One region of the Allobosea sp. 05T433 genome, then DNA from elsewhere that is predicted to be linked to it. Evidence: riboswitches for the same ligand, from Rfam matches in the RefSeq annotation. Region 1 holds a riboswitch; each other region holds the start of a gene.
The links. A riboswitch is a leader RNA that binds a small molecule or an ion and turns the genes downstream of it on or off. The one in region 1 is predicted to bind cobalamin.
Positions count from the first base shown of each region.

Region 1 (7,552 bases):
CGTCCAGAGGACATTGCGGAGCGTGACGATATCGGCCGACGCATCGGTAATCTCGGCCGCTTCGATCGTGGCGTCCTGAAACGCAATGCCGAGGCCGGCTTGCCGAGCCGCCGCACGGGCGACCGCCAGCATGTTCGCAGACCCGTCGCAGGCGCGGACGCGATGCCCCAGCGACGCGGCGAGGAGGGCGCAAGCGCCCGTCCCGGTCCCGAGATCGACAACGTCCTTGGGGCCATCCGCCTGGAAGGCGGCCTCAAGCACGGCCCGCCAGAGCTCGCTCTGGGCGACATGGGAGGCAGCACCATCAAATTTGGGGGCACGGGCGTTCCAGTAGTCGGTGACGCCGGCCCCAACGCTTCGCTGCATCGTCATGACTTTCCCGCCTCAAAAGGGTTCGATCAGATACTCGATATGCCTTCGGCCCGATGCGGCGCGGCGGATGGAGACCGCGACACCGAAGACATGCTGGATCAGCGCTTCGGTCATCACGGTTTCCGGCGTCCCGGCATCGACCAGCTTGCCCTCATGCAGCACGGCGATCTCGTCGCAGAAAAGCGATGCCAGGTTGAGATCATGCAAGGCCATGATGCAGGTGATACCCAGGCGCCTGATCAGGGTCAGGATCGAGAGCTGGTGCTGGATATCGAGATGGTTGGTCGGCTCGTCGAGGATAAGTTCACTCGGCATTTGCGCGAGTGCGCGCGCGATGTGGACGCGCTGGCGCTCTCCGCCCGATAGCGTATGCCAGAACTGGTCATGTCGATCGGCCATATCGACGCGTGCCAGCGCGGCCTCGACCGCGTCTTCGTCGGCCGCTGTCCAGGACGCGAGTGCGCCGCGATGCGGGGTCCGTCCGAGTCTGACGACGTCGCACACAGAGAGCTGGATTTCAGTCGTCGCCTGCTGCTCGACAAAGGCCAGGCGCCGGGCGAGGTCGTGCCGCGACAAGGTGCCGATCTCGCGGTCGTCCAGCGTCACCACGCCGCTTGCGACCTTGCGCAGGCGGCACAGCAGCCTCAACAGGCTCGACTTTCCCGAACCGTTGGGGCCGATGAGACCGAGGATCTTTCCCGGTTCGGCGTGCAGCGTCACGCCGTCCACGATCACGCGCCCTCCGGCGCTCCAACGGACGTCGCGCGCGGCCAGCGTCATGCCGGTCGCCTCGCGCGATAGAGTATGAAGGCGAAGGCCGGGGCGCCGAACAGCGCCGTCACGACGCCGATCGGCAGAATCTGCTGCGGCACCAGCGTCCGCGACAGGATGTCGGCAAGAATCATGAAGATTGCACCGATGATCAGGCATGCCGGGAGCAGCCGGGCATGGGCTGGGCCCGTCAGGAAGCGCGCGGCGTGGGGTATGACGAGACCGACGAACCCGATCGTGCCGACGATACTGACCATGGTCGCTGTCATGACGGCCGTCGTCACGAACAGCACGATGCGCACGCGGGTCACCGCCACGCCCAACGCGGCCGCGGCATCCGCGCCGAAGGCGAACGCATCGAGCGCCTTCGTATGAAAGATGCAGACAGCGAAGCCCGCGAAGGCCACTGGCGTAGCGAGCCAGACATCGGGCCAGCGCACCCCCCCGAAATTACCGAGAAGCCAGAACATCACGCCGCGGGCCTGTTCGGCACTGGCCAGCGTGGTGACGATCGTCGCGGTCGCCGCATTGAACAGCTGCGATCCGGCGACGCCTGCGAGGATCACGCGGTCGGTCGCGCCACCGGCCCCTGCGGCGAGCAAGGCAACGATGGCGAGCGCAGCAATGGCGCCGAGGAAGGCACCGCCAGATATGCTGAGCGCAGCACCGCCGAAGCCCAGGATCATCACCGCGACCGCACCCGTCGAGGCTCCGGCCGAGATACCGAGGATATAGGGCTCTGCGAGCGGATTGCGCAGCAGCGCCTGCAGGATTGCCCCCGAAAGCGCGAGCGCTCCTCCGCAGAGGGCCGCCACCACAGCCCGGCTCAACCGGTAGTCGAAGATGACGCCCTGCTGGATCGCGCTCACGGGGTAGTCGAGATCGAACAACCCGTTGCCCAGGGCCCTGAAGACCGTGGCAAGCGGGATCGACATTTCGCCGATCGTCACGGCGAGCGCGATCGCGAGTATCAGCAGGACGAAGGCGAGGATCGCTACTGCGCCCCTCGCCAACCAGTTGGGCCGAACCACTCCATGGCTCACTTGGTGAGGCCGAAGCTCTTGATGCCGTTGGCCAGCGCCTCGATGCCGTCGATCGTATCAAGCCCGGCCCTGGTCGCGCCGACATCCATGATCACGATCCGCTGCTGCCGACTGGCGTCGAGCTTGCTCGCAACCGCGTCGGTCTTGAGGAAGTCGAGCTTGAGATTGATGTCATCTGCTGGGAAACGCCGGCGATCCATCTTGACCACGACGATGACGGCAGGGTTGGCGGAAGCGACGGTCTCCCAACCGACCAGCGGCCATTCCTCGTTGGTGGTGATGACGTTCCGGGCGCCGAGCTTCGACAGGATATAGGCAGGCACGCCATTCTTGCCGGCCAGGAAGGCGTCGCCCTTGATGTCCTTGCTGGAGAACCAGACCACGACGGGGACATCCTGCGGCTTGATACCGGCCACAGAAGCGACCGCCTTGTCCTCGCGGGCCTTCAATTCGGCGACCAGCGCCTCGGCGCGATCGGAGACGTCGAAGATCTGCCCGAACTCGCGAATATTGCGGTAGACGAGATCCATCGTGAACATCTGCGTGCGGACGCCGTCGCCCGGCCCGGAATTGTCCTTTCCGACGCAGTCGGTGGGCGAGACATAGGTCGGCACCTTCAGCTTCGCAAACTGGTCGCGCTTGCCGACGATGCCGTTGGGGCCGATATGCCATTCGAACATCGCAGTCACGAGGTCGGGTTCCTGGGCGACGACGGCCTCGAAACTCGGATCGTTGTCGGCAAGCCGCTTCACCTTGGCGTTGACCGCCTCATAGGGCTTCGCGACAGGGCTGAACCACACGGCTGTGCCCACGACCTTGTCGCCGAGCCCGAGCGCGTAGAGGATCTCGGTCTGCGTCTGTCCGACCGCCACGACGCGCTTTGGCGCCTGGTTGAACGTTATCGTCTCCCGGCAATTCTCCAGCGTCAGCGGATACTGCGTCGGCGCGGCCAAGGCCGCTCCGGACATCGACATGCCGATGGCTGCGACGAACGAAAGGCAAGAAAGGCGTGCGGCGCTGCGCATTGAAGTCTCCGATAGCGTCGAGCGACGGCATGCGTCGCGAGGCTCGAGGGCCTCGCACGGCCGATCCTGTAATGCAACAATATTACAATTTTGATAGACTGCTCGACGAGTCTGCGTCAAGCGCTCTGCCGCGGCTGCGACCGCGTGGTTCGGCATCATGGACATGGAATTCATCGCTCCCCGAGATGACGAGCCGGGAGCTTGAGCGGATCGGTTCGGGGGTGCGGGTCTACGACCTGCCGCCGACGCAAATCCCCCCGGACACCCCGCCCGAAAGACGCTTCTGCGATCAGGGCAGGTCTCCTGGCTCGCGGGTCAGCGCTGGCTTCGCCCGGCCTTCCCGGCGTGAGAGCGCCAGTGGACGTTGGGAGAAGAGCTCGCCGCTTACAGTTGCGGGGGCAGCCTCGGATTCGGCGCAGGGCGCCTCACCGAATTCCCTCTTAGCTTCGGGCCTGGACCCGAGGAACCTTGATCGCGGCCGACCATAGAGGGGCCCAAGGCGGCGTCAAGCCGCAGGCACCGACCACACCGCCTGCTGATGGAGCCCTGCAGCGAGACGGCTCCATCCTTCTCAGCTCACTCCCAGCTCAGAGCGCCGCCGTTCTGGTATTCGATGACGCGGGTCTCGAAGAAGTTCTTCTCCTTCTTCAGGTCCATCGCCTCGCTCATCCAGGGGAACGGGTTTTCCGTTTCCGCGAAGACCGGCGCGAGGCCGAGCTGCGCGCAACGGCGGTTGGCGATGAAATGCATGTACTGCTCGCAGAGCGCAGCATTCAGGCCGAGGAAGCCGCGCGGCATGGTGTCCCGGCCATAGGCGGCCTCGAGTTCGGCAGCGTCGCGGATCATGCCGCGCAGCTCGTCCTGGAAGGCCTTGGTCCAGAGATGCGGGTTTTCGATCTTGATCTGGTTGATCACGTCGATGCCAAAATTCAGGTGAATGCTCTCGTCGCGCAGGATGTACTGGTACTGCTCGGCGATGCCGACCATCTTGTTGCGTCGGCCGAGCGACAGGATCTGGGCGAAGCCGGTATAGAACCACATGCCCTCGAAGATCACGTAGAAGGCGACGAGGTCGCGCAGGAAGGCCTGATCGGCCTCGGGCGTGCCGGTCTCGAAATCGGGATCGTCGAGATGCTGGGTGTGCTTCAGGGCCCAGGCCGCTTTGTCGGTGATCGAAGGCACCTCGCGATACATGTTGAAGAGTTCGCCCTCGTCGAGGCCGAGACTCTCGACGATGTACTGGAAGGTGTGGGTGTGCACCGCCTCCTCGAAAGCCTGGCGCAGCAGGTACTGCCGGCATTCCGGATTGGTGAGATGACGGTAGATCGCGAGCACGATGTTGTTGGCGACGAGGCTTTCCGAGGCCGCGAAGAAGCCGAGATTGCGCTTGATCGTGCGGCGCTCGTCCTCGGTCAGCCCGTCCTTCGACTTCCACAGAGCGATATCGGCCTGCATCGAGACCTCTGTCGGCATCCAGTGATTGTTGCAGCCGGCGAGGTATTTCTCCCAGGCCCATTTGTACTTGAGCGGCAGGAGCTGGTTCACATCGGCGCGGCAGTTGATCATCCGCTTCTCGTCGACGCTGACGCGGCCGCCGGAGCGATCGATCTCGCCGAGGCCGGTGGCATCGGCAGAGGTTCCGCCGGGCGCGGCCGGATTGAGATCGAGGGCGGTGGCAGGCTTGCTGTCTGACCAGTCGAGCATGATGAATATCCAATCGGGTCTGAATGTCATGGCCGGGTCTGCCCCGGCCGTCCGTATCGTTCGCTATCGGGCAGGGCCGGGCATCCATGCGCGCCGCGAAGGCGAGCGTGGATGCCGCCGCTGCCTCACTGGCAGGCTTCGCAGGTCGGATCGTCGATCGAGCAGGCGTTCGGCACGGCCATGCCATTGTCGAGCGGGATGTCGACGAGGATCAGCTTGGACGCGACGGGGACCGTTGCCGACACCGCGTTGAGCTTGCCGTCAGTGCCCTTCAGCGTCGACTTCTCGACATGGGTCGCCGAGAGCGCGCGCAGGTAATAGGTCGTCTTCAGGCCGAGCCGCCAGGCGAGGCGATAGGCCTCGTCGAGCTTCCTGCCGGAAGGCTGCGCCATGTAGAGATTGAGCGACTGGCCCTGGTCGATCCATTTCTGACGGCGTGCGGCGGCGCGGATCAGCCAGCTTGTCTCGATCTCGAAGGAGGTTGCGTAGAGCGCCTTGAGATCGTCGGGGACGCGGTCGATCTGACTGACCTTTCCGTCGTAGTATTTCAGGTCCGAGACCATGACCTCGTCCCAGAGATCGCGCGCCTTGAGATCGCGGACGAGGTCGGCATTCACGACCGTGAAGTCGCCCGACATGTTCGCCTTGACGTAGAGCTGGCTATAGGACGGCTCGATCGACTGCGAGACACCGACGATGTTGGAGATCGTTGCGGTAGGGGCGATCGCCATGCAGTTCGAGTTGCGCATGCCGGTGGTCTTCACCCGCTCGCGCAGGCTGTCCCAGTCCAGCGTCGTCGAACGATCGAGTGTTTCGACATCGCCGTCGCGGGCCTCCGAGAGGATGTAGAGCGAGTCGATCGGCAGGATGCCCTTCGACCAGAGCGAGCCTTCGAAGCTCGGGTAGCGACCGCGCTCGGCGGCAAGATCGACCGAGGCCGAGATCGCAAACCAGCTGATCGCCTCCATCGAGGTGTCGGCGAAGGCTACGGCACCCTCGGACGCCGCGGGCAGGCGCAAGGTCTGCAGCGCATCCTGGAAGCCCATGATGCCGAGGCCGACCGGGCGGTGGCGCAGGTTCGAGCGGCGTGCCTCGGGGATCGTGTAGAAATTGATGTCGATGACGTTGTCGAGCATCCGCATCGCGGTCGCGACCGTCTTGCCGAGCCTGGCCCGGTCGAGCCCGCCCGCCGTCACATGGGCTGCGAGGTTGATCGAGCCCAGATTGCAGACGGCGACCTCGTCGGCCGAGGTGTTCAGCGTGATCTCGGTGCACAGGTTCGAGGAATGCACCACGCCGGCATGCTGCTGCGGCGAGCGCAGGTTGCAGGCATCCTTGAAGGTCATCCAGGGATGGCCGGTTTCGAACAGCATGGTCAGCATCTTGCGCCAGAGATCGAGCGCGTTGAGGCGCTTGAACACCTTGATCTCGCCGCGCTCGGCCTTGGCTTCATAGGCCTCATAGGCCGCCTTGAACGGCTTGCCGTAGAGATCGTGAAGGTCGGGCGTCTCGTCGGGCGAGAACAGCGTCCACTGGCCTCCGGCGGCGACGCGCTGCATGAACAGGTCGGGGATCCAGTTCGCCGTGTTCATATCATGGGTACGGCGGCGGTCGTCGCCGGTGTTCTTGCGCAGATCGAGGAACTCCTCGATGTCGACATGCCAGGTTTCGAGATAGGCGCAGACCGCGCCCTTGCGCTTGCCACCCTGGTTGACGGCGATCGCGGTGTCGTTGGCGACCTTGAGGAACGGCACGATGCCCTGGCTCTCGCCATTGGTGCCCTTGATATGAGCGCCAAGGCCACGCACAGGCGTCCAGTCATTGCCCAGCCCGCCGGAATATTTGGCCAGCAGGGCGTTGTCCTTCACCGCTTTGAAGATGCCGTCGAGATCGTCCGGCACCGTGGTCAGGAAGCAGGAGGAGAGCTGCGGCCTGAGGGTTCCTGCGTTGAACAGGGTCGGCGTCGAGGCCATGAAGTCGAAGGAGGAGAGCAGGTCGTAGAAGGCGATCGCCCGGGCCTCGCGGTCGATCTCGCGGATCGCCAAACCCATCGCGACACGCATGAAGAAGGCCTGCGGCAGCTCGAAGCGATTGCCTCGGACATGCAGGAAATAGCGGTCATAGAGCGTCTGGAAGCCGAGATAATCGAACTGGAGGTCGCGCTCCGGCTTGAGCGCAGCCGCAAGGCGGGCGAGATCGAAGCGTCCAAGCTCGGGATCGAGCAGCTCGTTGGCGATGCCGGTCTTCACATAGGCGTGGAGATAGTCGCCGTAACGTACTGACATTTCTGCCTGAGTCGCCTGTTCCGGACGACCGGAGACGAAGCTCAGCGCCTCGCGGCGGAGCTTGTCGAGCAGGAGGCGAGCCGAGACCTTGGAATAGTTCGGTTCGGTCTCGACCAGGGTGCGCGCAGCCAGGATCGGCGCCTGCGCCAGCTCATCCTGACTGATGCCGTCATAGAGGTTGCGCTGCGCTTCGCTCAGCACGGCTTCAGCCGAGACGCCGTCGAGCCCGGCGCAGGCTTCGCGAATGACCGTGGCGAGGCGAGCCCCATCGAGCGGCACGAGCGCGCCGTCGGCTGCCTTCATGCGCAGCACCGGCGCGGAGGCGACCACAGGCTTCGCTTCCGCCTTGGCG
Region 1 covers NZ_JBFTKS010000013.1:44,237-51,788, reverse strand. Annotated here, with positions in the region: gene AC1DGP_RS18685 (class I SAM-dependent methyltransferase) at 1-372, opposite strand, end outside; gene AC1DGP_RS18680 (ABC transporter ATP-binding protein) at 385-1,152, opposite strand; gene AC1DGP_RS18675 (FecCD family ABC transporter permease) at 1,149-2,174, opposite strand; gene AC1DGP_RS18670 (ABC transporter substrate-binding protein) at 2,183-3,211, opposite strand; cobalamin riboswitch at 3,488-3,697, opposite strand; gene AC1DGP_RS18665 (ribonucleotide-diphosphate reductase subunit beta) at 3,788-4,915, opposite strand; gene AC1DGP_RS18660 (ribonucleoside-diphosphate reductase subunit alpha) at 5,041-7,552, opposite strand, start outside.

Region 2 (7,552 bases), on a different contig from region 1:
TGACCCGACGCCCGACACCCTGGACGACGAGCCGCATCGGCTTACCGGGAATCGCCGAAAAACCCTTCAGGCGCAGCACGCCCTCGGCCTCCGCGGCCCTGGCAACGCGGGCCGCCAGCTCCTCGGGCGATGTCGCCGCGGCGAGAGCGAAATCGAGGCTTTCGAAATCGTCGTGGTCGTGGTCCTCGGCGCTCTCATGGTGCGAGGGGCGTCCAGCGAGATCGGCCTCGGCAGCCGCGTTGAGGCCAATAATCAGGGCGGGCTCGACCTTGCCATGGGCCGTCTCGACGATCTTGATCGCCTTCGGCAGATGCGCGGCGATCTCGGCCTTGACGCGTTCGCGGCCGGCCGCATCGACGAGGTCGCTCTTGTTGAGCAGGATCAGGTCGGCGCAGAGGATCTGGTCCTCGAACACTTCTTCGAGCGGGTTGTCGTGCCCGACCGCGGCATCCTGCGCCGCCTGCGCAGCGAGAGCGGCGGGATCATCCGCGAACTGGCCATCCGCCACGGCCGGACCATCGACCACGGCGATGACACCATCGACCGTGACACGTGACCGAATGGCCGGCCAATTGAACGCGTTGACCAGCGGCTTCGGCAGGGCAAGCCCCGAGGTCTCGATCAGGATGTGTTCCGGCGGGTTCGGCCGGTCGAGCAGCTTTTCCAGCGCTGGCACGAAGTCGTCGGCGACGGTGCAGCAGATGCAGCCATTCGGCAGCTCGACGATGTCCTCCGCGGTGCAGCCGGAAATGCCGCAGCCGTCGATGAAGGAACCGTCGAAGCCGAGATCGCCGAACTCATTGACCAGCACGGCGATGCGCTTGCCCCCTGCATTCTCCAGCAGGTGCCGCACCAGTGTGGTCTTTCCGGCCCCGAGGAAGCCGGTGATGATCGTGCAGGGGATCTTGCCCAGCGAGCGGGCTTGGGGAGCGTTCATGATCTCATCCTTGTTGGCGCGCCGGGAGAGGCGGTACGCGCGCGACCACGCCCTTGCGGAACGAAGCGGGTCTTTCTTTCCAGGGAACGATACCGTTTGCGCTGGCTGCAAAGCTTGCAGCTGCGTCAACGATTTCGGCGATATGGGTGTCTGCGTCGAGATCGCCGATCAGATAGGTCCATTTGCCGTCGGCCGCCAAGGCGACGGTGCAGGGGCGATTGCAGACCGCGAGGCAGTCGACGGGTTCGACCGGAAGCGTCCCGCCGTCGCGCGCGATGCGTTCGCGCAGCGCCTCGGCAAAACCCAGTCCGGGCTGGTCGTAACCCTCCGGCAGGTCCGCCCGCGCGCGCCGGCAGGCGACGCAGACGAAAATGGTGACATCGCCTTCGGGCATAGGCCGGTTCCTTTGCTTCCGGCGCGATCCCGGGGGATCGCGCTCAGCGTCAGGCCTTGGCCGGGGCTGCGGCACGGCGCGTCGCCCAGGGCCAGAGCACGCCGACGGCAAAGCCGGTAGCGAGCCAGAGGGCAGCCTGGAGCGCGAGCGAGAGCGCGGCGAAATGCGCTGCGATTTCGGCCGGGACCTTGCTCTCCGGGGCGGCGGGATGTGGTGCGCCGATCAGATGCGGGACGAGCATGGCAAGCACGGCAAGTGCCCGCAGCCAGCTCGCCTCCGTCCGCAGGAAGACCCAGAGGCCGCCGGCGGTGACGAGCGCGGTGGCGATCCACCAGGTCTGGCGGTGGAGCAGTTCGGCTGACGCGCTGCCGGGCAATTCCGGTGCGAGCCCGGTCGCCGGCACGAGGCCGAAGGCCAGGAAGCCGCAAGCCGCCCAGATCAGTGCGGTCCGTTCAGTGATGGCATCGCCCGCTGCGATCATGCCGCCGAGCAGCAGGGCGGCAAAGCCGATCGCGGTCGCAATGGTGACGATGGTGGTGAAGGCCGTGCGCTGCAAGCCGTCCTGTGGCTTCCACTCGGCGTGGTCGGCTGCGTCGGCGCCGCCATGGGCAAGGACGATCCTGGCATCGCCGGTGAAGCTGGCGTGCTGAAGCTCGGCTGCGCGCAACGCCGTCTCAAAGGTTTCCGCCTTGAGGATCAGCGGCGTGGTGGTGACATGCTGGAGTGCTGCGACCAGGAGCCCAGCAAGAAGCCCGGCCAGAAGACTGACCGTGAGAACACGATTGACCATGTTGCCTTTCCCTCAGTGGCAGGGAAAGGCGAGGGTGTGGCGCGTGTCGTGGGCTGCGTTGTGAACGCTGGTCGAATGGGCGAAGCCGACGGTGAAGATCAGGGCTGCGCCGAGTGCCAGGGCAGCTGCGACAGCCTTGACGCGCTCGGATGCGCTGGCCTGGGTGGTGATCGAAGCCGTATTCGTCGTCATCTCGGTCTCCTTGGCCACCCCGCCGGCAGCCCGCTGGATTGCATCACTCATCGACGGCAGGTCTCCTGGCTCGCGGGTCCGGATCTCTCGCCGCCTTCCCGGGACAATCCCAGTGGCCGATGGCGCGAAACTCGCCGCTTACAGTTGCGGGGGCAGCCGCGGTATCGCACCGCGTTCCCTTTTCACCTCCTTGCAGAGGCACCGTCGGGGATGATCATTAGCCATCTGCACGGTGCTGTGCAATGCAGCGATCGTGATTGCGAGCGCAGTGAAGCGATGTGATCTCTGATGGCCTGTCCCGGCTTGTTTCGCTTCGCTCGCCAGGTCCGTTCCTTAGGCTGATCTTCCCTGGGTTGAGATTTTGGCAGTGGCAGCGATCCTTTCCCCTCTTACCCTCGTTCTGGGCGGCGCCCGCTCCGGCAAGAGCCGCCATGCCGAGGCCCTGATCGAGATGGTGCCGGCGCCCTGGATCTATCTCGCCACGGCGCAGGCCTATGACGATGAGATGCGCGCCCGGATTGCCGAGCACCGCGCCCGCCGGTCGCAGGATTGGATGACCATCGATGCGCCGCTGGCCCTGGCGCAGGCGATCCGCGCGGTTCCCGCGGGGCAACCTGCCCTGGTGGACTGCCTGACGCTCTGGCTGACCAACGTGATACTGGCAGAGCAGGATGTGGCGGCTGCAAGCCGGGAACTGGTCGAGGCCTGCGTTTCGGCACGTGGCCCGGTGGTCCTGGTTTCCAACGAGGTCGGGCTCGGTATCGTGCCCGAGAATGCGCTCGCCCGACGGTTCCGCGACGAGGCGGGGCGGTTGCACCAGATGCTTGCGGCGCGGGCCGACCGGGTGATCTTCATGGTCGCCGGTCTGCCGATGCAGGTGAAATGAGCAGGAGGTTCCGATGACGATCGATGCTGACGAGGCCGCCCGCCACAAGGCCAAGATGGAAAAGCGCAAGGCGGTGCAGGATGCCGAGGTCGCCGCCAAGACGATCGAAAAGGGACTCCTGATCGTCAATACGGGGCCAGGCAAGGGCAAGTCGACCGCCGCCTTCGGATTGATCCTGCGGGCTCTCGGCCATGACTGGCGCGTCGGGGTGGTGCAGTTCATCAAGGGCGCCTGGGCGACAGGTGAACGCAAGGCGCTCGACGCCTTCGGCGATCGCATCGTCTGGCACACGATGGGCGAAGGCTTCACCTGGGAAACGCAGGACAAGGCCCGCGACATCGCTGCCGCCGGGCGCGCCTTCGCCAAGGCCAAGGCGTTGATGGACGATCCGGAGATACGCCTGCTCGTGCTCGACGAACTCAATATCGCGCTGCGCTACGACTATCTGCCGCTGGCGGAGGTGGTCGAGACATTGGCGAGCCGGCGCCCTGATCTGCACATCGTCGTCACCGGCCGCAATGCCAAGCCCGAGTTGATCGCCGTCGCAGACCTCGTCACCGAGATGACGGTGGTCAAGCATCACTTCGCGGCGGGCGTGAAGGCACAGGCCGGGATCGAGTTCTGAGGCCAGGGCATCGACCCGAAACGTGGATCGCAGCTTTCGGGAAAGTCGAAGCAAACACAGAAGGTGAGATCGTCGTTCCCGATGCGATGCCCGGTCCGATGAACTAGAGGGCGAGCGCGGTGACGGCCCCCGCAACGGCGAGCCCCCACAGCAGCAGACACGCCCTCCGATAGAGAGCGAGCGCCCGCCGGATATCCGCCGCTTCCGCTTCGGCCCGGCCGTCCCCCATCCACCCGTCGTCGACCCTGACATCGCCATAGACGCGCGGGCCCGCCAGCRGGAGGCCGAGCGCACCTGCCATCGCGGCTTCCGGCCAACCGGCATTGGGCGAACGATGATGGCGGGCATCGCGTCGGACAGCTCGCCACGCATTGGCGGGGTCTGACGTTTTGTCGAGTGCGGCGGCTGCGGTCAGCAGCAGCGCGGTGAGGCGAGAGGCGGGAAGGTTGACGAGGTCGTCGAGACGCGCCGCCGCCCAGCCGAAGGCGAGGTGGCGCGGTGTCTTGTGGCCGATCATCGAATCGGCGGTATTGATCGCCTTGTAGAGCGCGCCGCCCGGCAGGCCGCCGACGCCGAGCCAGAAAGCCGGAGCGACGATCCCGTCCGAGAAATTCTCGGCAAGGCTTTCGATTGCGGCGCGGGAAACTCCGGCTTCGTCGAGGGTTTCGGGGTTGCGGCCGACAATCATCGAAACGGCGATGCGTCCGCCTTTGAGCCCGTCCCGCTCCAGTCCTTCGGCGACCCGTGCGACATGCTCGTGCAGGCTGCGCTGTGCGATGAGGCTGGAGGCGACGAGCGCGAGGGGCAGCCAGCCCAGCGGGCCGAGGCCGCGGCAGAGCAGGGTCAGCCCCCATGAGATGGCGAATGTGGCGGCAAGCAGCAGCGCGAGGGCGAGGCCGCCGGCCGCCTTGCGCACGATGAAGGAGGCGCGCTCGCGATTGAGCATCCGGTCGAGCCGGGAGATCAGCGCACCGATCCAGGTGACGGGATGGCCGATCAGCGCATACAAGCCCTGGGGGTAGCCGAATCCCGCCTCGATGATCAGGGCGGCGGCGAGGAGCGGTAGGGAATCGGACAGGCTCATGCGGGGCGGGAATGGCTGAGGCGGCAGGCAAGGTCTGGCATGGCGGCGATCTGGCACAGGCGAAGGCGCTGTTCCCGGAGGCGCCCGAGCCATGGATCGATCTTTCGACCGGGATCAATCCCATCCCCTATCCGGTTCCTGCGCTGCCGTTAAGCCTCTGGCAGCGCCTGCCGGGAGTGCGGGACGAGGCGGCATTGCTCGCTGCGGCACGCGAGACGTACCGGGTGCCCGAGACGGCCGGCATCGTCGCGGCGCCCGGCACTCAGATCCTGATCGAACTGCTGCCGTGTCTTGCGAACACCGGGCCAGTCGTCGTGATCGGCCCGACCTATGCCGAACATGCGGTGGCCTGGCGCAAGGCGGGGATGGACGTGCGGGAGAGCGCAACGCCCGCGGAGGCGGGCGATGCGGGCGTGGTCGTGCTGGTCAACCCGAACAATCCCGATGGGCGGGTGATTGAGCGCGCGCAACTCACGGCGGTTGCGCGTGACCTGGCCGGACGAGGCGGGTTGCTCGTCATCGACGAGGCCTTCATCGATTTCATGCCCGAGGCGAGCCTGATCCCCGAGCTGCCACCGGCGACGCTGATCCTGCGCTCCTTTGGCAAGACTTACGGGCTTGCCGGCTTGCGTCTGGGTTTCGCGATCGGCGAGGCGCGCCTGACGGAGGCCTTGCGTGCCGCGCTCGGTCCCTGGGCCGTCGCGGGGCCGGCGCTTCATATCGGGGCGCAGGCGCTCAGTGACACGGACTGGCTCGCGGCGGCCGCCGGTGCCCGGGCCAGCGATGCCGCCCGCCTCGATGCCTTGCTGGCGTCGCGAGGCGTGATCGTTGGCGGCACCTCCCTGTTCAGGCTGTTGGCGACGCCGGACGCACCGGCACTCTTCGCCCATCTCGGCCGCGACGGCATCTATGTCCGCCGCTTTCAGAACAATGCGAGCTGGCTACGGCTTGGCTTGCCCGGCGACGAGCCGTCCTGGCAGAGGCTCGCCGCTGCTCTGGCATCCTTTCTGCCTCCTGATGCCGCCTAGGGGGCGCATGCATGGAAGGGCGGGACGGAGCCGTTTCGCATGATTAAGCTGGGTTTTGTCATCACGGGGGAATGCAATGAAGCCTTGGCCGCAGGAAAGAGAACTCACGATCGGCTTCGCGCATGCCGCCTACCAGTTGGGAGCGGAGTTCTCCGCGCGGGCGCGCGCCGCGAGGAGCTTTGAGGTTCGCAGCCTCGATGAACTCAAGGCGCGCGCGCCCGAAGCCGATGTCCTCGTCGTCTCCGGACTCTGGCGCAACGAGCTGATCGCCGCCTGCCCGCGCCTGCGCTTCGTCCAGTCGATCAGCGCCGGCACGGATCAGTTCGACAAGGCCGCCTTCGCCGCGGCCGGCATTCGCCTCACCAGTGCGCAGGGGGGCAATGAGCGCGCCGTTGCCGAACACGCGATGGCGCTCATCCTGGGCCTTACCCGTCAGATCCACCTCGCTCGCGACAACCAGATGGCAAAGCATTGGCGGCCGATGATCGGTGATCGCGCCCGACGCGAGGACGAGCTCGGCGGCAAGACGCTTGTCATCGTCGGCCTTGGACGGATCGGCCTGCGTTTGGCGAGGTTGGCTGCGGCTTTCGGTCTGCGCATCATTGGTGTGCGCCGCAGCGAGCGGCCCGTATCAGGCATCGATGCGATTGTGGCGACGGACAAGCTGGGCACGGTTCTGGCTGAGGCCGATATCGTGGCGTTGACCTGCCCGCTGACGCCCGAGACCGAAGGACTGATCGGCAGCGAGGCGCTGGCCGCCATGCGTCCGGGCTCTCTCCTGATCAATGTTGCGCGTGGCCGTGTCGTCGACGAGGCGGCGCTGCTGGCGGCGCTGGGTTCGGGGCGCCTGGCTGGCGCCGGACTCGACTGCTTCCATGACGAGCCGCTCCCACCGGCCTCGCCCTTCTGGGGGCAGCCGAACGTCATCGTCACCCCGCACAGCGCCGGCGAGACGCGCGCCTATGAGACGAACGTCGTCGACATCCTCCTCGACAATCTCGACCGGCTGGCGCGTGGCGACGCGGAGTTGCACAACCAGATCGTTTAGATCATGGAACCGGAACGAAGTCCGGTCCCATGATCTGACTGTGATCGCATCGGTCTTCCCGGTTTCGGGCCGATACCTGACCGGGCGGTCGCTTACGCCTCGTGCAGCCGGCGGTAGATGCCGTCGGCCTTGACCAGGTCGGCATGGCTGCCCTGCTCGGCGATCCCGGTCGAATCCACCACCACGATCCGGTCGGCATCGCGGATGGTCGCGAGACGATGCGCGATCATCAGCGTGGTGCGGCCCTGCGACAGATCCGCAAGCGATTGCTGAATGGCGCGCTCGGTTTGCGTGTCCAGCGCCGAGGTCGCCTCGTCCAGGATCAGGATCGGCGGATTCCTCAGGAAGATGCGAGCGATGGCGAGGCGCTGCTTCTGCCCGCCCGAAAGCTTGACCCCGCGTTCGCCGATGATGGTGTCGAGCCCGTCGGGCATCGCCGCGATGACCTCGTCGAGCCGCGCGCGCCGCGCGGCCTCGACGATCTCGGCCTCGCTCGCCTCGAGCCGGCCATAGGCGATGTTCTCGCGCATCGTGCCGGCGAAGAGGAAGACATCCTGCTGCACGATGC
Region 2 covers NZ_JBFTKS010000023.1:77,266-84,817, forward strand. Annotated here, with positions in the region: gene cobW (cobalamin biosynthesis protein CobW) at 1-937, opposite strand, end outside; gene AC1DGP_RS25970 (DUF1636 family protein) at 942-1,331, opposite strand; gene AC1DGP_RS25975 (CbtA family protein) at 1,381-2,121, opposite strand; gene AC1DGP_RS25980 (CbtB domain-containing protein) at 2,134-2,364, opposite strand; cobalamin riboswitch at 2,352-2,534, opposite strand; gene cobU (bifunctional adenosylcobinamide kinase/adenosylcobinamide-phosphate guanylyltransferase) at 2,675-3,199, shown strand; gene cobO (cob(I)yrinic acid a,c-diamide adenosyltransferase) at 3,213-3,824, shown strand; gene cbiB (adenosylcobinamide-phosphate synthase CbiB) at 3,928-4,908, opposite strand; gene cobD (threonine-phosphate decarboxylase CobD) at 4,920-5,936, shown strand; gene AC1DGP_RS26005 (D-2-hydroxyacid dehydrogenase) at 6,013-6,984, shown strand; gene AC1DGP_RS26010 (ABC transporter ATP-binding protein) at 7,077-7,552, opposite strand, start outside.
Region 2: it holds a riboswitch for cobalamin, as region 1 does, so the genes downstream of both, AC1DGP_RS25980 (CbtB domain-containing protein) here and AC1DGP_RS18670 (ABC transporter substrate-binding protein) in region 1, are expected to answer to the same signal.

Region 3 (7,552 bases), on a different contig from region 1:
CTACGACACCAAGGCCAACATCCGTTGAGCGAGGGCACCATGGATTCGACCTACCATTGGCTCGCGGGCTTCGCCCAATCCGCCGGCCTACTCTACTTCGTCGGCACCTTTCTGGCCATTTGCCTCTACGCGCTCTGGCCGAGCAACCGCGCGCGCTTCGACGAGGCCGCCCGCACTCCCCTGCGGGAGGACTGAGCCATGAACAAGCATCACGACCCTGCCTCGGAATTCGATGCCGCCACCGGCCAGTCGACCACCGGTCACGAGTGGGACGGCATCCGCGAGCTCAACACCCCGCTGCCACGCTGGTGGCTCGGCATCTTCTACGCCACGATCATCTGGTCGGTCGGCTACTGGGTCATCTACCCGGCCTGGCCGCTGCTGACCGACGCGACCAGGGGCGTCATCGGCTACGCCTCGCGACAGGAGATCGAGGACGATCTCGCGGTCATGCGCAAGGATCGCGCCGCGCTGGCCAGCGGCCTCGCCGACGCCTCGCTCGAGCAGATCAAGGCCGACCCCGCCCTGTTTCGCGTCGCCATGGCACAGGGCAAGGCCGCCTTCGGCGACAATTGCGCCGCCTGCCACGGCGTCGGCGGCAGCGGCGCCAAGGGCTATCCCAACCTGAATGACGACGAGTGGCTCTGGGGCGGCTCGCTTGCCGCGATTCAGACCACGCTGCAGCACGGCATCCGCGTCGCCGGCAACAACGACACCCGCGTCAGCCAGATGCCGGCCTTCGGGCGCGACGGCATGCTGAAGAGGGACGAGATCAGCGCGGTCGCCAACCATGTGCGCGAACTGGCCGGACTGTCGACTGCCCCCAAGGCTGACCTCGCACTCGGCCGCAAGCTCTTCGCCGATAATTGCGCGGCCTGCCATGGGCCTGCCGGCAAGGGCAATCAAGAGCTCGGCGCGCCGAACCTGACCGACGCCATCTCGCTCTACGGCATGGATCTCGCGTCCCTGACCGAGACCATCACCAACAGCCGCAACGGCGTCATGCCCGCCTGGGGCCAGCGTCTCGACCCGACCACGATCAAGGCGCTGACCGTCTATGTCCACTCGCTCGGCGGAGGCCAATGACATGGCACTCGCGGAAAGCGAAGACGCTCCGCTCTTCGCGCCGTCGAAGAAAGTTTACCCACAGAGCGTGTCGGGCCCGTTCCGGCGCGCCAAGTGGCTCATCCTCGTCCTCTGCCTCGGCATCTACTATCTCCTGCCCTTCCTGCGTTGGGACCGCGGCCCCAACCTGCCGAACCAGGCAGTGCTCGCCGACATCGCCAATAACCGCTTCTATTTCTTCTTCATCGAGATCTGGCCGCAGGAGGTCTACTACTTCACCGGCCTGCTGATCCTGGCCGCCTTCATGCTGTTCCTGATGAATGCCGTCGCTGGCCGGGTCTGGTGCGGCTATCTCTGCCCGCAGACCGTCTGGACCGACCTCTTCCTCGCCGTCGAGCGCGCCTTCGAGGGCGACCGGCGCGAGCGGATGAAGCGCGACGAGGGGCCCTGGACCGCCGACAAACTCGCCCGGAAGACCGGCAAGCACCTGGTCTGGCTCGTGATCGCCTGGTGGACCGGCGGCGCCTGGGTGCTCTATTTCGCGGATGCGCCAACCCTGGTGCGGGAACTCGCGACCTTCACGGCTCCGCTCTCGGCCTATGTCTGGATCGGCATCCTGACCTTCACCACCTATGCGCTCGCCGGGATCATGCGCGAGCAGGTCTGCACCTTCATGTGTCCCTGGCCGCGCATCCAGGCAGCGCTGACCGACGACGACGCCCTCAACGTCACCTATCGCTACGATCGCGGCGATCCGCGCGTCTCGGTCAAGCAGGCCACGCGCCTGCGTGCCGCCAACGAGCCGGCTGGCGATTGCATCGACTGCTACCAGTGCGTCGCGGTCTGCCCGACGGGTATCGACATCCGCGATGGCTCGCAGATGGACTGCATCCAGTGCGGCCTGTGCATGGATGCCTGCGATACGGTCATGCTCAAGATCAACCGCCCGGCCGGGTTGATCGCCTATGACACCGACGACAACGTCAAGCGGCGTATCGCTGGCCAGAAGCCGGTCTATCGCCTGATCCGCGCCCGCACCCTGATCTACACCGCGCTGATCGGGCTCGTCGGCGGAGCCATGATCTACCAGCTCGCAACCCGCAGCACGGCGGGAATCTCCGTGCTGCACGAGCGCACCCCGCTCTTCGTGACGCTCAGCGACGGCTCGATCCGCAACGCCTACACCATCCGCCTGCTGAACAAACGCCCGGATTCCCGTCCCTTCGCGCTCACCGTCTCCGGCCTGCCCGGTATCCGGGTCGAGACCGTCGGAACCCAGGCGACGGCCGATCTTCGCCCGATCATCACGGTCGACCCCGATTCCTCGCGCGAGATCCGCGCGCTGGTGACAGTGCCGGCCGGCATTCCTCTCGACAAATCCCAGACGATCACCTTCACCGCATCCGACCTGTTCGCCGGAGAGGTCGTGACCGCCGGGGATCATTTCATCGCTCCCTAGAGAACGCATCATGACCTGTTGCGGAGGCTTCATCATGCCGATCGATTTTCCAGCCCCACCGGCGCCAACTCGGCGCCGGCCCTTCGAGCTCAGCGGGCGTGCCGTGCTCTTCGGCATGATCGGCTTCTTCATCGTGGTCGCGGGCGTCAATGGCGTGATGATGGTCTCGGCCATCCGGACGATGCCCGGCGCCGATGTGAAGAGCGCCTACGAGACCAGCCAGCGCTTCAACGGCGAGATCGCGCGCATGCAGGCCCAGGCCGCACGCGGCTGGCTGGCCCAGAGCGAGGTCGTGCGTGCCGGCGCCGACGCGGTCGTTTCGCTCTTGCTGAAGGACAAGGCGGGCGCAGCTGTCACAGGGCTCGCAGTCGAGGCGAAGCTCCAGCACCCGGCGACGCGGCAGCAGGACCGCGAGGTGACGCTGACCGAAACTGCCCCGGGCCACTATTCCGCGACGGTGCCGGGGCTGCATGCCGGCGCCTGGACCCTGGTGGTCGAGGCAAAGCGCGATCGGGACCCGGCCTTCTCCTCCCGCAGCCGCATGATGCTGAAGGAGTGAGGCTCATGGCCGCGCAGCAGGATCTCTCCGTCTTCATCCGCCATCGCGAAAGCGGCGTCGCGGGCATGGAACTCGCGGTGGAGAACATCCGCTGCGCCGGCTGCATGCACGCGATCGAGAACGGCCTTGCCCATGAGACCGGTATCCTCAGCGCCCGGGTCAATCTCGCGCTGAAGCGCGTCACGGTGGAATGGACGGAAGGCGTACTGCGCCCAGAGGCCGTGATCGAGCGCCTCTCCCGGCTCGGCTTCAAGGCCTACCCTTTCCTGCCCGCCTCCGGCCGTGAGGACGACACAAGCGAGGAAAGGCGGCTGCTGCGCTATCTCGGCGTCGCCGGCTTCGCCTCGATGAACATCATGCTGCTCTCCGTCTCGGTCTGGTCGGGCAATAGCAGCGACATCAATCCGGTCACGCGCGACTTCTTTCACTGGCTCTCGGCGCTGATTGCCCTGCCAACCGCCGCCTATGCCGGCCGCCCCTTCTTCGAGAGTGCGCTCCGGGCTCTGCGCGCCCGCGCCGTCAACATGGACGTGCCGATCACGCTCGGCATCGTGCTCGCGCTCGGCATGTCGGTGGTGGTGACCTGGAACCACGCCGAGCATGCCTATTTCGACGGCGCGGTGATGCTGATCTTCTTCCTGCTGATCGGGCGCTATCTCGACCAGCTGATGCGCCGCCGCACGCGCGACCTCGCTGGCAATCTTGCCGCGTTGAAGGCCGAAACCGCGACCCGGCTGATGCCGAATGGCGAGGCGATGGTGACGCCGATCGCGGCCATCGTGCCCGGCGACCGCGTCCTGATCCAGCCGGGCGAGCGCGTCAGTGTCGATGGCATCATCGAGACCGGCTCCTCCGAAATCGACCAGAGCCTCGTCACCGGTGAAACCCTGCCGCATGCCGTCATGGCCGGCGCGCAGGTCTATGCCGGCACCGTGAACCTCTCCGGGGCCCTGACCGTCAAGGTCGAAGCCGCAGCCAGCGGCACCCTGCTCGACGAGATCGATGCCCTGATGGCGCGCGCGGTCGAAAGCCGCTCCCGCTATGTCAAGCTTTCCGATCGGGCGGCAAGGGTCTACGCCCCTCTCGTCCACGCCACGGCGCTCGCGACCCTGCTGGGCTGGATGGCCTTCGGCCTGCCCTGGCCCGAAGCACTGATCATCGCCATCACCGTCCTGATCATCACCTGCCCCTGCGCGCTGGGGCTGGCGATTCCGGCCGTGCAGGTCGTTGCTGCGTCTGCCCTGTTCAAGCGCAAGGTCATGCTGAAACAGGGCGATGCGCTGGAGCGCCTGGCCGAAGCCGATGTCGCTGTCTTCGACAAGACCGGCACCCTCACCCTGCCGGACCCCGATCTGGTCAATGGCGCTGAGATCGATACCGCAACCTTGCAGGCGGCGGGCAGGCTGGCAGCCGCGAGCCGCCACCCTCTCGCCCGCGCCATCGCCCGTGCCGCCGGCCATCCTGCTCCTGCGAGCGATGTCAGCGAAAATCACGGCGCAGGCCTGAGCGCGATTGTGGATGGGATCGAGACCCGTCTCGGCAGCGTCGCTTATTGCGAGGCCGGGGCGGAAGCCGCCATCGTCGCCGCGCGCCATCCCTCAGCCTCCCTGATCGCCTGGCGCCATGGCACTGAATGCGCCATCTTCGCGGTCGATCAGAAGATCCGGCCGGAGGCGCGCGACTGTATCGCCGCGCTACGCGGTCTCGGCCTCGAGATCCGCATTCTCTCCGGCGACCGAAGCGAAGCTGTCGCGCCGGTCGCCTCGGCCCTCGGTATCACGGAGGCCGAAGCCGGCCTGCGTCCCGACGAGAAGCTCAAGGCGCTCGACCGGCTCAGCGCCAAGGGGCGCAAGGTGCTGATGATCGGCGACGGGCTCAACGACGCTCCGGCCCTTGCCAAGGCCCATGTTTCGATCTCGCCGATCAGCGCGACCGACCTGGCGCAGGCCTCGGCCGACATTGTCTTCATCGGCGACAGCTTGATGCCGGTCGCCGACAGCCTGCGCATCGCCCGCAGGGCGCGCAACCTCATGCTGGAAAACCTCTGGTTTGCGGTGCTGTACAATGCCGTCGCGGTGCCGATTGCCGTCGCGGGCTTCGCGACGCCGCTCGTCGCAGCCGTCGCGATGTCGGGCTCGTCACTGGTGGTCACGCTCAACGCGCTGCGCGCGGGACGCGGCCTGCCGCGGCAGAATACGGGAGTGGCGTCATGAATATCCTGGTGATCCTGTTCCCCCTGGCACTCGGTCTCGGACTGCTGGGGTTGGCGGCCTTCTTCTGGTGCATGCGCACCGGCCAGTTCAGCGATCTCGAGGGACCGAGCTGGCGCATTTTGAGGGATGACGACCTGCGTTCGCCTGGGGACACCCGCACCAACGATCATTGACGCAGCGGCCGTTCCGGCCTTACCTCGCCAGCGACGGTTCCCTTAGGGGATCAAAAGGGAATGCGGTGCGGATGGTTCGCCATTCAATGCCGTGGCTGCCCCCGCAACTGTAAGCGGCGAGCCTTTCGCCACACGCCACTGGGGCCCTCGGACCTGGGAAGGCGGCGACAAGGCACCGACCCGCGAGCCAGGAGACCTGCCGTCAGCCGTGGTCACACGCGAACACGTTCGGACGGGGTGTTTCGATCGCTTGTTGAACTGCACGCTGGCTAAGGGCAGCGGACGGGGCCTCGCGTTCGCGGTGACGTGCCACAGACGTCAACGCCCGAGGTTCCATCGTGATCCGTCCTCCCAAGGTTGCCCGGCGCAGCCGGCTGCTCATCACCCTGTCGCTCCTTGTCTCCGCCGGCTCCCTCCCCGCCAACCAGGCATCCGCCCAGTCAGCCACCGAATCGATTGCCCTCGACGAAATCGTCGTCAGCGCGACGACGCGACCCACGCCAGCGCGCGAGATCGCCAATTCCGTGACCGTCATCACTGCCGGTGATATCGAGCGCGAGCAGCGCCGGACCCTGCCGCAGGCGCTCGCCGCCGTTCCCGGCCTCAATATCGTGCAGACCGGCGGGCCGGGCGGGCTGACCTCGGTCTTCATCCGCGGCACCAACTCCAACCACGTCAAGGTATTGATCGACGGCATCGAGGCCAACGACCCGTCGACCCCGAACCGCTCCTTCGATTTCGGCTCGATGCTGACCGACGACATCGAGCGCATCGAAGTGCTACGCGGACCGCAAAGCGGCCTCTACGGCGCCAACGCGCTGGGCGGCGTCATCTCGATCACCACCAAGCGTGGCGAGGGTCCGCCGAAGCTCACGGCCCGAGCCGAGGCCGGCTCATACGGCACCTTCAACCAGTCGGTCGGCCTCAGCGGCGGCGATGACCGCTTCAACTACGCCCTCAGCATCGCCCATTTCAAATCGGATTCGACCCCGGTGACGCCTCCCGGGCTCGTGCCGTCGGGGCGCCGCGTCAACCCGAATTCCTACGACAATTGGACCTATTCGGCCCGGTTCGGCGTCGCGCTGTCCGATACGCTGTCGCTGAACTGGGTCGGCCGCTACACTGACGGCTACCTGCTCTTCACCGGCGATTCCGGCTTTCCGAGCACGCCCAGCAGCTTCCGCAGCAGCCAGGACTACAAGCAGGCCTTCACCCGCGGAGAGGTCGTCTGGGATCCGCTTGGTGGGCGCTTCGTCAATCGCTTCGGCCTGTCCTACAGCAATCAGGACCGCACCGGCCGCACGCCGAATGCGATTGGTATCCTCGGCCTGCCGACGGAGAATCTCGGCGAGCGCACCAAGGTCGACTGGCGCGGCGACCTTGAGCTGATGAAGGGGCAGACCCTGGTGATGGGTCTGCAATACGAGCGCGAACGGCTGGAAACCCGCGCGCTCACGGCATCCAACGGCAATACGGGCGCCTTTGCCGAACTCCAGTCGAATTTCGGCGACCGGCTCTTCATGGTCTCGAACATCCGCTACGACGATGACGAGACCTTTGGCGGCCACACGACCTACCGCTTCGCGCCAGCCTATATCGTGCCGGAAATCGAAACCAAGCTGAAGGGGAGCTATGGCACGGGGTTCAAGGCCCCGACCCTGAGCGAGCGTTTCAGCGATTCTCGCCCGGCCTTCAACTTCTTCGGCAATCCCAACCTGAAGCCGGAAGAAAGCCGCGGCTGGGATCTTGGCTTCGAGCAGCCTCTCCTCGATGACAAGGTCCGGTTCGGCGCCACCTATTTCCACAACGACATCGAGAACCTGATCGTCACCAACGTGGCGCGGAACTCCTATGCCAATATCGGCAAGGCCACGACCAAGGGGGTGGAGGCCTTTACCGCGCTCGAAATCTCGCCGCAGTTCAAGGTGCGGGCCGACTACACCTTCACCATCGCCAAGGACGACATCGCCCGGCAGGAACTGCTGCGCCGTCCCCGTCACAAGGCCAGCGTGACGGCGAGCTGGACCCCGGTTGACAAGCTCACCCTTTCGGCGACGCTGATCTATGTGGGTGAGCGCGTCGA
Region 3 covers NZ_JBFTKS010000007.1:241,106-248,657, reverse strand. Annotated here, with positions in the region: gene ccoO (cytochrome-c oxidase, cbb3-type subunit II) at 1-28, shown strand, start outside; gene AC1DGP_RS12490 (cbb3-type cytochrome c oxidase subunit 3) at 40-195, shown strand; gene ccoP (cytochrome-c oxidase, cbb3-type subunit III) at 199-1,086, shown strand; gene ccoG (cytochrome c oxidase accessory protein CcoG) at 1,088-2,524, shown strand; gene AC1DGP_RS12475 (FixH family protein) at 2,559-3,083, shown strand; gene AC1DGP_RS12470 (heavy metal translocating P-type ATPase) at 3,089-5,296, shown strand; gene ccoS (cbb3-type cytochrome oxidase assembly protein CcoS) at 5,293-5,469, shown strand; cobalamin riboswitch at 5,487-5,687, shown strand; gene AC1DGP_RS12460 (TonB-dependent receptor plug domain-containing protein) at 5,808-7,552, shown strand, end outside.
Region 3: it holds a riboswitch for cobalamin, as region 1 does, so the genes downstream of both, AC1DGP_RS12460 (TonB-dependent receptor plug domain-containing protein) here and AC1DGP_RS18670 (ABC transporter substrate-binding protein) in region 1, are expected to answer to the same signal.